2 regions of the Mesorhizobium sp. M0058 genome follow, and region 1 is predicted to be linked to the other one. Evidence: predicted binding sites of a transcription regulator. Region 1 holds the regulator's gene; the other holds the start of a gene.
The links. The regulator PhoB, encoded in region 1, activates phosphate uptake and scavenging genes when phosphate is short. The targets are predictions, from matches to a motif close to TGTCATNNANCTGTCAT.

Region 1 (8,007 bases):
CCGGGCCGGCCAGCCGTCGCGGACCGAGATTGCGGCGACCACCGGCCTCAGCCACTCGACCATATCGGCAATCTCGTCTGATCTGATTCAAGAAGGCATCCTGATTGAAGGCAAACCTGGCGAGACCGGCGCACTGAAACGCGGCCGGCCGCAGGTGGGCCTTGGTCTCAACCCGGAAGCGGCGGCGGTGATGACCGTCGTGCTGTCGCTCAATTTCCTGTCCGTCACCGTCATCGACTATGCCGGCCACGTCGTCGCCGAGGAACAGCGCCGGCTGGACACGCTGACCAAGCCGCGCGACGAGCTGATTGGCGAATGCGTAGCAATCGTCCGGCGGCGGCTTGAGGATCCCGACCTCGATGTCCAGAGCATCGCCCGCATTGCCATGGGCATCCAGGGCATCACCGATTCGCAGGCGCGCGCCATGCTGTGGTCGCCGATCACGCCACTGACCGACATTGCCTTCGCCGACATGTTGGAAGCGGAATTCGGCATTCCTGCCACCATGGAGAACGATTGCAACATGATGGCGGTGGCGCTGCAATGGCGCCAGCCCGAGCGCTACCGCGACAATTTTATCGCCATCCTCTTATCGCACGGCATCGGCATGGGCCTGGTGCTGAAAGGCGAACTGTTCACCGGCACCCATTCCTCGGGCGGCGAGTTCGGCCACATGATCCACCGTCCGGGCGGCGCGCTCTGCCGCTGCGGGCGGCGCGGCTGCGTGGAAGCCTATGCCGGAAACTACGCCATCTGGCGCAGCGCCAAAATGATGGGCGAGGATGCCGAGCCGGTCGATATCGGCGACGCTGATATGCGCGCACTCGCCGCGCGCGCCCGCGAAACCGACGGCCCGGAGCGCGAAGCCTATCGCAGGGCCGGCGAGGCGCTCGGCTTCGGCCTCGGCAGCCTGTTTGCGCTGATCGATCCGGCACCCGTCGCCATGGTAGGCGTCAGCGCCGCCGCCTTCGACCTGATCGAACCGGCATTGCGCGAAGCGATCGCCCAGACCGCCGGCGGCCAGCACTCGAAATCGATCTCCTTCGACACCGAGCCCAACGAGCTGCCGCTGATCCGCGAAGGCTGTGCCATGCGCGCGCTCGGCTTCGTCGATCAGGAGATTTTCGCGCCGGGCATTCAGGCCAAATCCGGCAAGCATGTCGCCTGAATGGCCGGCAACGGCGCGACGCGCAGCATCCTAATCTTCCCTGATCGCGTAGCCGGCGCCGCGAATGGTACGGATGACATCCGGCATGCGGCCGTTGTTGACCGCTTTGCGTAAGCGCCCGACATGGACGTCGACGGTTCGCTCGTCTATATAGATCGTCTCGCCCCAGACATTGTCGAGCAGTTGGCTGCGCGAGAACACGCGGCCGGGATGGCGCATCATGAATTCGAGCAGCCGGAACTCGGTCGGTCCGAGCCTGATCTCGCTCTTCTTGCGGTAGACCCGGTGCGATTCTCGATCGAGCACGATGTCGCCGACCTTGAGCACGCTCGACAGCACTTCCGGCTTGGCCCGGCGCAGCAGCGCCTTCACGCGCGCCATGAACTCCGGCGTCGAGAATGGCTTGACCAGATAGTCGTCGGCACCGGTGGACAGGCCGCGCACGCGATCGCTTTCCTCACCGCGCGCGGTCAGCATGATGATCGGCAGCCGCTCGGTTTCGGGCCGCACTCTAAGCCGCCGGCAGAGCTCGATGCCGGAAACAGCGGGCACCATCCAGTCGAGCACCAGGAGATCGGGCACGTTTTCCTGCAGGCGGATCTCGGCTTCGTCGCCGCGTGTCACCACCTCGACCTGATAGCCTTCGGATTCGAGGTTGTAGCGGAGGAGCACGCCCAGCGGCTCCTCGTCCTCCACGACCATGATGCGTGGCGCGATCATAGGCAGTTCACCCTCATCAGGCCGGCGTGGCCATCGCCGTCTCGTCCTGCTTCGGACGATTGGCGGGCAATTGCTGGCCGGTCAGCACATAATACGCATTTTCGGCGATGTTGGTGACATGATCGCCGATGCGCTCAAGATTCTTGGCGCAGAACAAGAGATGCGTGCAGGCGGTGATGTTGCGAGGGTCTTCCATCATGTAGGTCAAGAGCTCACGAAACACGGACGTGTATTTGACGTCGATGCGCTCGTCGTCATTCCTGAGTTTTGCAAGCGCTGCCGCATCGGTGGCGGCATATTCCTCGACGACGCCTTGCACCTGGATCAGCACCAGTTGCGCCATGGCATCGATGGAGTGCGAGAGGTCGCGCGGCGTGACGCTCAAGCCCACGGTGCCGACGCGTTTGGCGATGTTCTTGGCGAGGTCGCCGATGCGCTCGAGGTCGCCCGCCATGCGGATCGAGCCGACCACGGCGCGCAGATCGTTGGCCATCGGCTGGCGCTTGGCGATCAGCGTGATGGCGCGGTCGTCCAGTTCGCGCTGGCGCGCATCCATGATGGCGTCGTCGGAAACGACACGCTGTGCCAGCGCATTGTCCGAATTGAGCAGCGCCCTGGTCGAGCCGCTGACCATCGAGCCTGCCAGATCGCCCATGTCGCGGATCAGCTTGCTGATCTGCCCGAGCTCTTCATCGAAGGAGGCGACGGTATGTTCACCCATGATCTTGGTCCTCGTGCCTGAAAATTCACCCGCCGGACGGCTCAGCCGAAGCGGCCGGTAATGTAGTCCTGGGTGCGCTTGTCGTCGGGGTTGGTGAACATCTTGTCGGTGGCGCCCTCCTCGACGAGATAGCCGAGATGGAACATCGCCGTGCGCTGCGAGACGCGCGCCGCCTGCTGCATCGAGTGGGTGACGATGACGATCGTGTAGTTCTGGCGCAGTTCGTCGATCAGCTCCTCGACACGGGCGGTGGCGATCGGATCGAGCGCCGAGCAGGGCTCGTCCATCAGGATCACCTCCGGCGACACGGCGATGGCGCGCGCGATGCACAGGCGCTGCTGCTGGCCGCCGGACAGGCCGGTGCCGGGCTCCTGCAGGCGGTCCTTGACCTCGTTCCAGATCGCAGCCTTCTTCAGGCTCTGCTCGACGATCTGGTCCATGTCGGACTTGCGCTTGGCCAGCCCATGGATGCGCGGGCCGTAGGCGACGTTCTCGTAGATCGACTTCGGGAACGGGTTGGGTTTCTGGAACACCATGCCGACGCGGGCGCGCAGTTCGACGACATCGATGTTCTTGTCGTAGATGTCGTCTTCATCGAGCGTGATCTTGCCGGTCACCCGCGCCGAATCGATGGTGTCGTTCATGCGGTTGAGGCAGCGCAGGAAGGTCGACTTGCCGCAGCCGGACGGGCCGATCAGCGCCGTCACCTGGTTCTGGCGGATGTCGAGATTGACGTCGAACAACGCCTGCTTCTCGCCGTAGAAGACGCCGACCTTGTCGCCGCGCATCTTGATGACTTCGTTCGACTTGGCGTTCATTTTGTCGCCCACTGCATTCTCAAGGGACTGTTCGGTCATGATGTTCATACCAAATTGCCTTTTTTCTACCAGCGCCGCTCGAACCGGCGCCGGAGCACGATCGCGGTGATGTTCATGGCCATGAGGAAGACGAGCAGGATGATGATGGCGCCGGACATGCGCTCGACAAAAGCGCGCTCAGCCTCGTTTGCCCACATATAGATCTGAACCGGCAGCGCGGTCGCCGGATCGAAAGGCGTCGTCGGATAATCGGCGACGAAAGCGACCATGCCGATCAAGAGCAGCGGTGCTGTCTCGCCGAGCGCACGCGCCAGGCCCATGATGGTGCCGGTAAGGATGCCTGGGGCGGCAAGCGGCAGGATGTGATGGAACACCATCTGCATCTTGGAGGCGCCGAGACCTAGGGCCGCCGAGCGGATCGACGGCGGCACCGCGGCGAGGGCGGCGCGCGTGGCGATGATTATGGTCGGCAATGTCATCAAGGTCAGCACCAGGCCGCCGACGAAGGAAGCCGAGCGCGGCATGCCGAGGAAGTTGATGAACACGGCAAGGCCAAGCAGACCGAAGACGATCGACGGCACCGCCGCGAGATTGTTGATGTTGACCTCGATCAGGTCGGTGAAGCGGTTCTTCTTGGCGAATTCCTCGAGATAGATCGAGGCGGCGACGCCGATCGGCAGCGCCAGCAACAGCACGATCACCATCATGTAGAACGAGCCGATGATCGCCACGCCCATGCCCGACGTTTCGGGCCGGCTGGAGGCGCCATAGGTGAACAGGCCGGTGTTGAAATGCTCGGCCATCACGCCGTCGGCTTTAAGCTTGTTCATCCAGTCGATCTGCTGGTTGGACACCTTGCGGCGCGCTTCATCGACGCCGAGGTCGATCTGACCCTTGAAGGCCGAGTCGAGGTTCGCGGCAGCCAGGATGTCGACGTCACGCGTCCTGCCGATCACCGACGGATCGGCGGAGACGATGTCGCGCAGCTGGACGCGGGCGCCTTCCGACAGGAAGCCCCTGAGCTTCAGCATCATCGGCTTGTTGGCCGGATCGATGCCGAGCTTGGCCACCAGCGCGTTTTCGGCGAGCTTGGGATAGTTCGCCTTGATCAGCACATTCGGGTCTGTGGCACGCTTGTTCGAGGGGTCGATGACCTTCTCATCGAAGGTGATCGGAAGCGTCACCGTCGTCTGCCAGAAGGCGGTGTAGCCTTTCGAGACGATGGTGATCAACATGATGGCCAGGAACGCCAGGCCCACCGAGATCGCAATCACGCCATAGATGCGGAACCGGCGTTCGGCGGCATAGCGCGCCTTCAGCCCGATGTCGCGGCGCGGACGCGCGACGGCACCCGCCATCGTGTCCAGGGGGATGTCGGTCATTCGTACTGCTCCCGGTACTTGCGCACGATGTAGAGGGCGACGATGTTCATCACCAGCGTCAGCGCGAACAGCGTCAGGCCGAGCGCGAAGGCGACCAGCGTCTGCGGCGAGTTGAACTCGAGATCGCCGGTCAGCTGGTTGACAATCTTGACGGTGATGGTCGTCATCGCCTCGAACGGATTGGCCGTCAGATTGGCGGCGACGCCCGCCGCCAGCACGACGATCATCGTCTCGCCGATGGCGCGCGACGCCGTCAACAGGATGGCGCCGACGATGCCGGGCAGTGCCGCCGGCAGGATCACCCGCTTGATCGTCTCGGAGCGCGTGGCGCCGAGGCCGAGCGAGCCGTCACGCATTGCGCGCGGCACCGCGGTGATGATGTCGTCGGACAAAGAGGACACGACCGGGATCAGCATGACGCCCATCACCAGACCGGCGGTGAAGATGCTCTGGCCCTGGATGAAGGGCGAGCCGCCGGTGAGTGCCGCCGACAGGTCGCGCAAGAACGGTCCGAGCGTGACAACGGCGAAGATGCCGTAGACGATGGTCGGAATGCCGGCCAGCAGTTCCAACGCCGGCTTGACCACCGAGCGCACACCGCGCGAGGCATATTCGGACATGTAGACCGCCGACATCAGCCCGACCGGCACTGCGACCAGAAGCGCGACGGCGGCGATGTAGAGCGTGCCGGCGAGTAGCGGGATCAGGCCGAACTGACCCTGGCTGCCGCCGGAACCGGCGGCGGCGAAACGCGGATCCCACACCGTGCCGAAGAAGAAGCTCATCGGCGATACGCTCTCGAAGAAGGTGATCGTCTGGAACAGCATCGACAGCACGATGCCGACCGTGGTCAGGATGGCGATGGTCGAGGCCGCAAGCAGCCCCCACAGCATCAGCTTCTCGACATTGTTGCGCGCCCTGGCGCGCGGCGCGATCTGCCTCAGCGCATAGAAGGCGCCGGCGACCGACAGCGCGAAGGTCAGCACGGCGCCGAACAGGCCGAGCCGGTCCTGGACCTGGTTCGCCTCGACCGCGATCGGGATCATATAGTCCTGTGTGTCGCTGGCCAGTGCCACGCCCTTGGCGGCGAGCAGCGGCTGCAATTCGGCGAAAGTAGCGGGAAGTGCGGTATCGCCATCGAGCCGGCGCAGGCCCTTGGCCAGGCTCTTCACCATGCTGGCGTCGAGCGCTTCGCTGGCCACCTTTGTGTCGGCGGTGCGCTCGGGCAAAGCGGCATGGATGTGCCGGTCGAGATAGAAGGAAGAGCCGATATCCCAGACGGCGAGCAGCAGGACGGCAGGCAGGACCGCGAGCAGAAAGGCCCACCAGCCATGATAATGCGCGCGCGAATGCGGCTTGACCTTGCCGGTATCCTGCGCCGCTGCGCGCTGGCGGCCGATCACAAAAGCGACCACGCCTATGGCGATGACTATGGCGAGTACGAGCAAGGACGACATCACCCACCCCAGGGAAAATTCAGATCGCCGCCACCGTTGCGGCAAGCGGCGAAATCAGGGCGCGGATTTGGTCCGCGCCCTGATCCGGTCGGTTGATTACATCGTCTTTCCGGCGGCGAAGGCGTCGCGCTGGCCCTGACGTTCGGCGTCGGGAGCGGAAACCAGGCCGTACTGGGCGAGCGGGCTTTCCGGGCCGATCATCTGGTCATCAAGGAAGAACTCGACATATTCCTTGAGGCCGGGAACGACGCCCAGATGCGCCTTCTTGACGTAGAAGAACAACGGCCGCGACACGGGGTACGTGCCATCGGCGATGGTCTGCGTCGAAGGCACGATGCCTTCGACGGTAGCGACCTTCAGCTTGTCGGCATTGTTCTCGTAGAAGGCGAGGCCGAACACGCCAACGCCGCTCTTGTTGGAGTCGATGCGGGCCAGCGTCTCGGTGTAGTCGCCGTCAATGTCGACAGCCTTGCCGTCTTTGCGGATGGCGATGCAGGTCTTGCCGATTTCCTTGTCGTCGGCGATGCCGGCAGCCTTCAAAGCGGCCTTGTCGCAGCCGGCGTCGAGCAGCTTGGTCTCGAACACTTCACGGGTGCCGTGCTTCTCACCCGGGATATAGGCGGCGATATCCCAGTCGGGCAGCTTCGGATTGACCTGGTTCCACTTGGTGTTCGGGTTGTCGACCAGCTTGCCGTCGACCACCAGCTTGGCGGCGAGCGCCTTGTAGATGTCGGCGGGAACCAGCGCCCAGTCCGGACCCTTGATGTCGGTGGCAAAGACGATGCCGTCATAGCCGATGCGGACTTCCTGGACGTCCTTGACGCCGGCGTCGGCGCAGGACTTCAACTCGTCCTTCTTGATCGGGCGCGAGGAGTTGGCGATGTCGATCGTGTCTTCGCCGACGCCCTTGCAGAACTCCTTGATGCCGGCGCCGCTGCCGCCGGACTCGACCACCGGGGTCTTGAAGTTGGTGAAGGTTTCGCCGAACTGCTCGGCGACGATCTTGGCGTAAGGCAGCACGGTCGACGAACCGGCGACCTGGATCTGGTCACGCGCAGCGGCGACACCGGACGATGCGGCGAACGCTACCGCCACGGCCGATGCCGTAACGAGGAATTTCTTCATGTGGCCTGCTCCTGTTCGGAAGATGGTCTCTTGGCGCCCTCTTCAAACCGGCGCCCGCTGAGGCCAATAGCCTTCGATTATTACAGTCGCATGACAGTTTCGTGTCAGCCAGGTAACGTCGCACAGACGTCTTGTGGGCCGCACCCTTTAAGCCGGTTTGTGGGGATGGAAGTTGCCGCTGGAATCAGACGCTTGCGCGATTCGTGCTGGCATCAAGTCCCGGCACATCGCAGGCCGCGATGCCGAGAAAGAAAAACCGGACGGGAGCGCGTTGCCCGTGGCCAGAGCGAATCTTGGCCGAGCCATCGCCAAAAACAGGTCCGTTGGGGTAGATTCGACGCTGTTTCTTGTCGGCGGTCGCTTGCTCCCGCCCGTAACTGAATGAGCGGTTTCGTCGCGACCATTGTCTTGACTGGGCGCCAGCTTTGATATGGTGCGATCGCACCATAGCCTTGTCTGTTGCGGCGCGGCCGAATCCCGGCCGGCGCCGCAGGTTGCTATCCAGCGTCTCGTTGGGCTTCGCCTGATATGCCGACCCAGCGCTCGACCTTTTCGAGCAGCGCCCTGGGGCTGATCGGCTTGGGCAGATAGTCGTCCATGCCGGCTTCCAGGCAGC
Region 2 (8,007 bases), on a different contig from region 1:
AGAGCTTCTTTTCCAGTCAAACTTGGTGCGCCGGGTCAAGAACCTCGCGCTCGGTCCGACGACGCCTTCAAACGCCCTGGTCCCTCTTTACGAGGCAATTTATAATTCAATTCACGCCGTTCAAGATCGCTTCCTACAGGAGTGGGTGAGAGGCGGCCGGATCGGCGTCTCAATTTTCATGGATAATGGCGCTCCAAGCGTTGAAATCAGAGACAACGGAATCGGCCTAGACAACGATAATTTCACGTCTTTTCGGACCTACGATAGCGATCACAAAGCTAAGCGTGGTGGCAAAGGAGTTGGCCGGCTCTCCTGGCTTAAAGTTTTCGATTCCGCCGAGGTCACGAGCGTCTTTGCGCTGGCCGGAGAACTGTATGTTCGGCACTTCTACATTTTGCTGGACAACCTTAGACCGATTCAACAGCACACAGTGAAGCCGGCTCCAGATGGCCAGATCGGCACGGTCGTTAAGCTCATTCGAATGAAACCGGAATATGCGCGACATATGCCGTCACGCACCGATACCATTTTACGGAAAATTGCGGCTCACTTCCTACCCTACCTTGTTTCAAAGGCGAAACCGTCCATAACGATCGAGACCGCGACTGAGAGCTACGATCTAGGCGAGTTTTTGGGTTCCCAAGGAGTAGAACTGGGAGAGCTCGACTTCCCAGTTTCTGAGACCGAGGAGCTGCATCTTGAACACAATCTTCTTCGGCAGGGCGTCCTCGAAGGCAAGGTAAGTCATACGCTGTATCTTGCGGCCCATGATCGAGTGGTAGCATCCTTCGACATCGGCTTGGCGCTCGGCCTAGCGACATATATCGAACGCGACGGACAGCGTTATGCCTATGCAGGCGTTGTGAGTGGAAGCCTTCTGGATGAGGCTGTGAATTCGGAAAGGACAGCATTCGACCTGGATGCGGAAACCATCGAATTGACAAAGAGGGGGGCACTTGCTGAGATCAAAATTATCTTAGGCCCGCAACTCGACAGGGTCATAGACAAGCAAACAGATCTCTTGCGAAATGTGGTCAAAAAATATCCTCGCTTTTCATATCTGCTGAGCAATCCCAGGGATTTCGTGGCCGATAAAATCCCGCGCAATTTTCGCACTTCCGAACAAATCTACCAGCATCTGGCATTGTACGATTTTCGGGAGAACCGCGACATTGAACGTAAGGTCGAGGTGCTCTCGAAAGAGAAAGTCTCTGATGAAGATCCGGTCCAAAGCGGTGTTCAAGCTATTGTGAGCCGGTTGACAGCCCAAGAATTCTCAGTGCTTGCGGACTATACGGTACGAAGAAAGGTGGTGTTGGACCTGTTGGAAAGAAGGCTGGGCTACCGGCCTGACGGCACAATGAAACAGCATGCGGAGGAGGCTCTGCATAGCTTCGTCGTTCCTATGAGGGTTACGAATAGCGAAATCCATATCGACAAGCACAACCTTTGGATCATCGATGACAAACTTACGTACTATGAGCATTGGGCCTCGGACAAAAAGCTGAAAACCCTTTTGGCCGAGAGCGATTCAGGCAGTCGGCCGGACGTTCTCCTGTTCGGAGGCAGAACTGCCTATCACCGCCCAGGAACTGACCAACCGGTCGTCATCATTGAATTTAAAAAGCCGGTTCGAAACGACTACAATGATGACGAGAATCCATTCACTCAGATCTACGGCTATATCGAGGAGCTTCGCGCTGGCAAAGTCCTGGACCGGTCTGGCGGCCTTATCCAAGAGATTTCGGAAACCACACCGTTCTTTTGCTACATCATCGCGGACCTAACACCCAATCTCCGAAAATGGTTGAGGATGGCCCAGATCAACGTCCCGCTACCCGGAGGCGGCGGGTTCTACGGCTATAACGATGACTATAAGGCATTCATTCAAGCGCTGAGCTACCGCTACGTGCTGAAAGACGCACGAATGAGAAACGAGGCGTTCTTCAAGCAACTCGGTATTTGAAAGCTGATCGCGGCCGCCGGCCGAGAGTAGCTTTCTGATGCCAAATGAAGTTGCGCGGAGGTGCCAAACGATTTTGCGCGCTACAGCCTGAACTCGCGTCAACAGGCTGTCACCCGCCTGTCATGCCCCTGAGTTACCCGCTTGCGGCAAAGCAAATGGGGAATCACTTTGCCATGACGGACGTCTCCTCGGATCTCGTTTTTCGCCGCGGCAAGGAAGTTGGAAAGGCCGTCTACCAGAACCGCCCGCTGTCGAAGGCCGGCCTTTCCGAACGGCTGTTTGCGCTTCTGTTTTCCGGTCTCGTCTATCCGCAGATCTGGGAAGACCCTGAAGTCGACATGGAGGCCATGCAGCTTGGCCAGGGCCACCGCGTCGTCACCATAGCGTCGGGCGGCTGCAACATCCTCGCCTACCTCACCCGCTCGCCTGAACGCGTCGATGCGGTCGACCTCAACGCCGCCCACATCGCCTTGAACCGGATGAAGCTGGAGGCGGTGCGGCATCTGCCCTCGCAGGGCGATCTGTTCCGTTTCTTCGGCGCCGCCGACACCAACCACAATTCGCAAGCCTATGACCGCTTCATCGCGCCGCATCTCGACCCGGTCAGCCGCCACTATTGGGAGCGTCGCAGCTGGCGCGGCCGCCGGCGCATCACCGTCTTCGACCGCAATTTCTACCAGACCGGCCTGCTCGGCCTGTTCATCGCCATGGGCCACCGCATCGCCAAATTCTTCGGCGTCGATCCCGCCGGTCTCATGGCGTCGAAGAGCCTCGCCGACCAGCGCCGCTTCTTCAACGAAGAGCTGGCGCCGGTCTTCGACAAGAAGCTGTTGCGCTGGGCTACCTCGCGCAAGGCCTCGCTGTTCGGCCTTGGCATTCCGCCGGCGCAGTACGATTCGCTGATCACCTCGGGCGATGGTTCGATGGCCAGCGTGCTGAAGGCCCGGCTGGAAAAGCTCGCTTGCGATTTTCCGCTGAAGAACAACTACTTCGCTTGGCAAGCCTTCGCCCGTCGCTATCCCAATCCGGGTGAGGCCGCCCTGCCCGCCTATCTAGAAGAGGCCAACTACAAGGCGATCCGCAACAATGTCGATAGCGTCGGCATCCACCACGCCAATCTGATCGAATTTCTGGCCGGCAAGGACGCAAGCACCGTCGACCGTTTCGTCCTGCTCGACGCGCAGGACTGGATGACGGACGACCAGCTCAATGCCCTTTGGTCGGAGATCACCCGCACCGCCTCGGTCGGCGCCCGAGTCATCTTCCGTACCGCCGCCGAGCCCAGCCTGCTGCCGGGCCGCGTCTCGATCTCGCTGCTCGACCAGTGGACCTACGAGGACGAGGCCTCGCGCGACTGTTCGGCCCGCGACCGCTCGGCCATCTATGGCGGCTTCCACCTCTATGTGAAGCGCGCGGCATGAGCGCGAGCGAGCCGCCGGCCGACCATGCCGAACTGATGGACGGCGTCTACCGCTGGCAGCGCCACATCTACGACCTGACCCGCAAATATTACCTGCTCGGCCGCGACCAGATGATATCCCGGCTGGATGTGCCGGCGAATGGCAGAGTGCTCGAACTTGGCTGCGGCACCGGCCGCAACATCGCGCTTGCCGCCCGCCGCTATCCCGACGCCCGCCTCTACGGCCTCGACATCTCGGCTGAGATGCTGGAGACCGCCGGCAAGGCGATCGGCCGCGACGGCCTGTCCGGCCGCGTCGTGCTGGCGCGCGGCGACGCCACCGATTTCGACGCCAAGACGCTGTTCGGCATCGAGCGCTTCGACCGCATCTTCGTGTCCTATTCGCTGTCGATGATCCCCGGCTGGGAAAAGACGGTTTCAGCAGCCCTTGCGGCACTCGCACCCGGCGGCTCGCTGCATGTCGTCGATTTCGGCCAGCAGGAAGGCTTGCCCAACTGGTTCCGGACATTGCTGCGCGGCTGGCTCAAGAAATTCCATGTCACGCCACGTGAATCATTGCGCGAAGTCTTGGAATCGGAATCTCGGCGAACCGGCGCAAGCTTCTGTTTCCGCGCGCTTTATCGCGGCTATGCCTGGCTGGCGGTCGTCAAGATCGCGCACTCTTACCTCCCCCTCGATGGGGGAGGCCGCGCCGAAGGCGCGGGTGGCCAGGCACCCCGCCCCGGCGCTACGCGCCGACCCTCCCCATCAAGGGGAGGGTAAAGGGAGCTAGCGCAGTGCCTTCATCAGCGCGCCGACCATCACCTGCGGCCGGTAGCCGAGCTTGGCCGGCGTCAACCCCAGCCGCACCACCACCAGTTGCTCCGACGGGATGATGGCGACCGTCTGGCCGTCATGGCCCTCCATCCAGTAGGTATCGTTGGGCAGGCCGGCGGCGACGCCGGCGCCGGGATTTCCTTCGTCCCCCGGGGCTTCGATCCAAAGTTGCCCCTTGCCGTAGACTTTCGAGGCCGGTGCCGGTTCGCGCATCCAGTCGACGAAACCGGCCGGCAGGATCTGGTTGCCGTTCCAGACGCCGCCCTGCAGCAGGAATTGGCCGAACCGCGCCCAGTCATGCCCCGTGGCATAGAGGTAGGATGAGCCGACAAAGGTACCCTCCTCGTCGGTTTCGAGCACCGCGCTTTGCATGCCGAGCGGCCCGAACAGCGCTGCCCTTGGCCACATCAGCGCCTTGTCCTTGTCGCCGATAGCATCCTGCCACAGCCGCGACAGCATCACCGCCGTGCCGCTCGAATAGGAAAAGACCTTGCCGACGTCGCCGGTCAGCGGCTTGGCCTCGGCGAAGCCCGCCATATCCGGTTCGAGGTAGAGCATGCGCGTCACATCGGCAACGTCGCCATAATCCTCGTTGAACTCGAGTCCGCTCGACATCGCCATCATATCGGCAAGGCTGATGGCGGCGCGGCCGTCCGCCTTCCATGAGCCGAACAGGCCCTGATTGGTCACCGCCATCTTGCCGTCCTTGACCAGCGTGCCGACGAGCGCGGCGTTGACTGTCTTGGTCATCGACCAGCCCAGCAGCGGCGTTTTCGCCGAAAAGCCGTCGCCATAACGCTCCGCAACAATGCGGCCATTTTTGACCACCACCACGGCGCGCATGCCGATGCCGGTCATCGCCGCACCGTCGAGGATCTTGTTGATTTCGGGATTTTGCGAGGCATCGACTCGATCTCCCTCGGGCCACAGATCGCCCTTGGTGGCCGCCGACGCCTCGGCAGGGATTGACGTGCGCCGTGCCTTGCCGACGTCGCCATCAGGAACCGAGGCGCAACCCAGGCCGGCGCGCGCAACAGCAACGCTCTTGCCGAGGAAGCCAAGCAGCCCGGCCGAGACGGTCCCCCTGTTCTTGTCGACCGACACCTTCATCAGCCTGAGAAGCGGATGGCCGGGCGCCTGCACGTCGATGGCAAGCACCTCATTGGGATCACGGCCGGCGATAAAAACATTCGAGCAGACAATCTTGGCGGAATAGCCGGAACCGACGCGGATCAGTTCGGGCGGCGCGACGTAGAGCCAGGTAAACAGGGCGGCTATGGCCAACACGACCAGGCCGAGCAGCCATTTGATGATCTTCACGGCGATCCGCATCTTTCCGTCCCTGCTTTTCCGCTGCCCGTGGCTTGCGGCCCGATTTATGTCATCGATTTGCCGCCATTGCTTCCGCAAAATCGGTGTTCTTGTCGAGCGCCGTCAACCTGTTATCAACCATGATCGGCGATCACTGGTGCACGTCGCCCAAAAGTGCGCAGCGGTTTTGGAACAACGACATGCACGAAAATAGCGTATCAGGCGATGCTGTGGGGCGATCGCCTGAGGGGCACCTGCAACGACAACCCAACAGCGACCGGCTGATTCCGGCTCGGGAAATGCGATGCGCCGTTTCGCGGCCCTCATCACGTTGACGCTGCTGGCCGCCTGCTCGACCGCCGGCGATCTCGTGCCCTCGATGTCGCCATCCAGCAGCCCGACGGTTGCCGTGCGCGCACCGCGTTTCGAAGACTCCAAGCCGCATGAATGGGATAGCGGCGCGCCTTGGAACTATGCCGTTCACGGCACCGACGTCTCCAAATACCAGACCTCGGTCGACTGGCCGACGGCCAAGGCCAGCGGCATCTCCTTCGCCTTCATCAAGGCGACCGAGGGCGGCGACCGTTTCGACGAGTATTTCAACGAGCATTGGTCGCGCACCAAGGCCAATGGCATTCCGCGCGCGGCCTACCATTTCTTCTATTTCTGCACGCCTGCCGCCACCCAGGCGCGCTGGTTCATCCAGAACGTGCCCGTCGACCGCTCGGCCATGCCGCCGGTGCTCGACATGGAGTGGAACCCGCAATCGCCGACCTGCCGGCTGCGCCCGGATTCAGCGACGGTGCGGGCCGAAATGACCACCTTTCTCGAGATGATCGAGCGGCACTATGGCAAGAAGCCGATCATCTACACCTCGGTCGACTTCTTCGACGATAACGACCTTGCGACCTTCCGCGGCTATCCCTACTGGCTGCGCTCGGTGGCCGGCCACCCCCGCCAGAGGTACGGCAGCCACCCTTTCACCTTCTGGCAATACACCGGAACCGGTATCGTGCCCGGCATGAACGGCAAGTCCGATATCAACGTCTTCAACGGCACTGAGGCAGCCTGGAAAAAGTGGCTGCGGCAGAACACCCGTTGACACCGGCTCTACCGCCTGCTTTTCGACGTCCCATGCGCACCTACCTGCAGCCACTGGGATATTTACGCCGGAAACAGTCGAAGAGCCGCCTGCGCTCCGGGCTGCTCGCGGCCCTGCTGCTCGGCGCTACGGCGATGCCGGCGGCGGCGCAGGAATGCGGCGGCGACTTCGAAACCTGGAAGCAAGGCGTGGCGGCGGAAGCCAAGGCAGCCGGTGTCGGCGCTGTCGGCCTTAACGCGCTGGAGGCCGCCACCATCGACGACAAGGTGCTCGCGCGTGACCGCGCCCAGGGCGTCTTCGCCCAGACCTTCATTCAGTTCTCCAACCGCATGATCTCGGCCTACCGGCTGAAGCAGGGCGCGGCCAATCTGAAGAAATACGCCGAAATCTTTGCGCGCGCCGACCAGCAGTTCGGTGTCCAGGCGCCGATCATCACCGCCTTCTGGGGGCTGGAGACCGATTTCGGCGCCGTACAGGGCGATTTCCACACGCTGAGCGCCTTGGTGACGCTGTCGCATGACTGCCGCCGCCCGCAGCTGTTTCGGCCGCAACTGCTGCCGCTGTTGACGCTGATCGATCGCGGCGTCGTTCCGGCCGACGTCACCGGCGCCTGGGCCGGCGAGATCGGCCAGACGCAGATCCTGCCTTCCGACTATCTCGCGCGCGGCGTCGACGGCGACGGCGACGGCATCGTCGACCTCAGGCGCAGCGTACCCGACGTGATCATGACCACGGCCAACAAGGTGCTGTCGCGCGGCTGGAAACGCGACCAGCCGTGGATCGAGGAAGTGCGCGTGCCCGAGGACATGCCCTGGGAGCAGACCGGCCGCACCAACAAGCTGCCGCTGTCTCAATGGGCCGCGTGGGGCGTCACCAATCCCGATGGCACGCCGCTGATCGACAATGGCCTGAAGGCCGGCCTGGCGCTGCCGATGGGCCGCAAAGGTCCGGCCTTCCTCGCCTACGACAATTTCGACGTCTATCTCGAATGGAACCAGTCCTTCACCTACGCGCTGACCGCCGCCAACTTCGCCAGCCGGCTGGCCGGGGCAAAGCAGTTCGACCCGCGCAATCCCGAAACCGGGCTCAATGGCGACCAGATGAAGGAATTGCAGACCAAGCTCGAAGCCAGGGGCTATGACGTCGGCACCGTCGACGGCATTCTGGGCACCAACACCCGCGAAGCCATCCGCAAGGAACAGATGCGGCTCGGCATGCCGGTCGACGGCTGGCCGACGCCGGAGCTTTTGGGGAAACTGTGAGTAGAATCTGCCCAAGCTGGGTTCCTTATTCCCTACTCCTTGCCCGGACGAAGTCGATAAATGCCCGCAAAGCCGGGGGGACGTGCCTCGAACTCGGGTGATACAGGAAGAAGCCTGGAAAGCTGGGCGA

Region 2: NKJ75_RS11980 (BtaA family protein) is a predicted target of PhoB. The motif match lies at 2,063-2,079, and genes of this name have one in related genera.

Annotation. Positions count from the first base shown of each region.
Region 1 is NZ_JAMYUQ010000008.1:1,474-9,480, forward strand. It holds gene NKJ75_RS14850 (ROK family protein) at 1-1,168, shown strand, start outside; gene phoB (phosphate regulon transcriptional regulator PhoB) at 1,199-1,888, opposite strand; gene phoU (phosphate signaling complex protein PhoU) at 1,905-2,609, opposite strand; gene pstB (phosphate ABC transporter ATP-binding protein PstB) at 2,651-3,475, opposite strand; gene pstA (phosphate ABC transporter permease PstA) at 3,493-4,809, opposite strand; gene pstC (phosphate ABC transporter permease subunit PstC) at 4,806-6,266, opposite strand; gene NKJ75_RS14880 (substrate-binding domain-containing protein) at 6,363-7,391, opposite strand; gene NKJ75_RS14885 (PAS domain-containing hybrid sensor histidine kinase/response regulator) at 7,889-8,007, opposite strand, start outside.
Region 2 is NZ_JAMYUQ010000006.1:149,878-157,884, reverse strand. It holds gene NKJ75_RS11985 (ATP-binding protein) at 1-1,966, shown strand, start outside; gene NKJ75_RS11980 (BtaA family protein) at 2,089-3,387, shown strand; gene NKJ75_RS11975 (class I SAM-dependent methyltransferase) at 3,384-4,148, shown strand; gene NKJ75_RS11970 (serine hydrolase domain-containing protein) at 4,155-5,534, opposite strand; gene NKJ75_RS11965 (glycoside hydrolase family 25 protein) at 5,818-6,615, shown strand; gene NKJ75_RS11960 (lytic murein transglycosylase) at 6,648-7,877, shown strand; gene NKJ75_RS11955 (LysR family transcriptional regulator) at 7,903-8,007, opposite strand, start outside.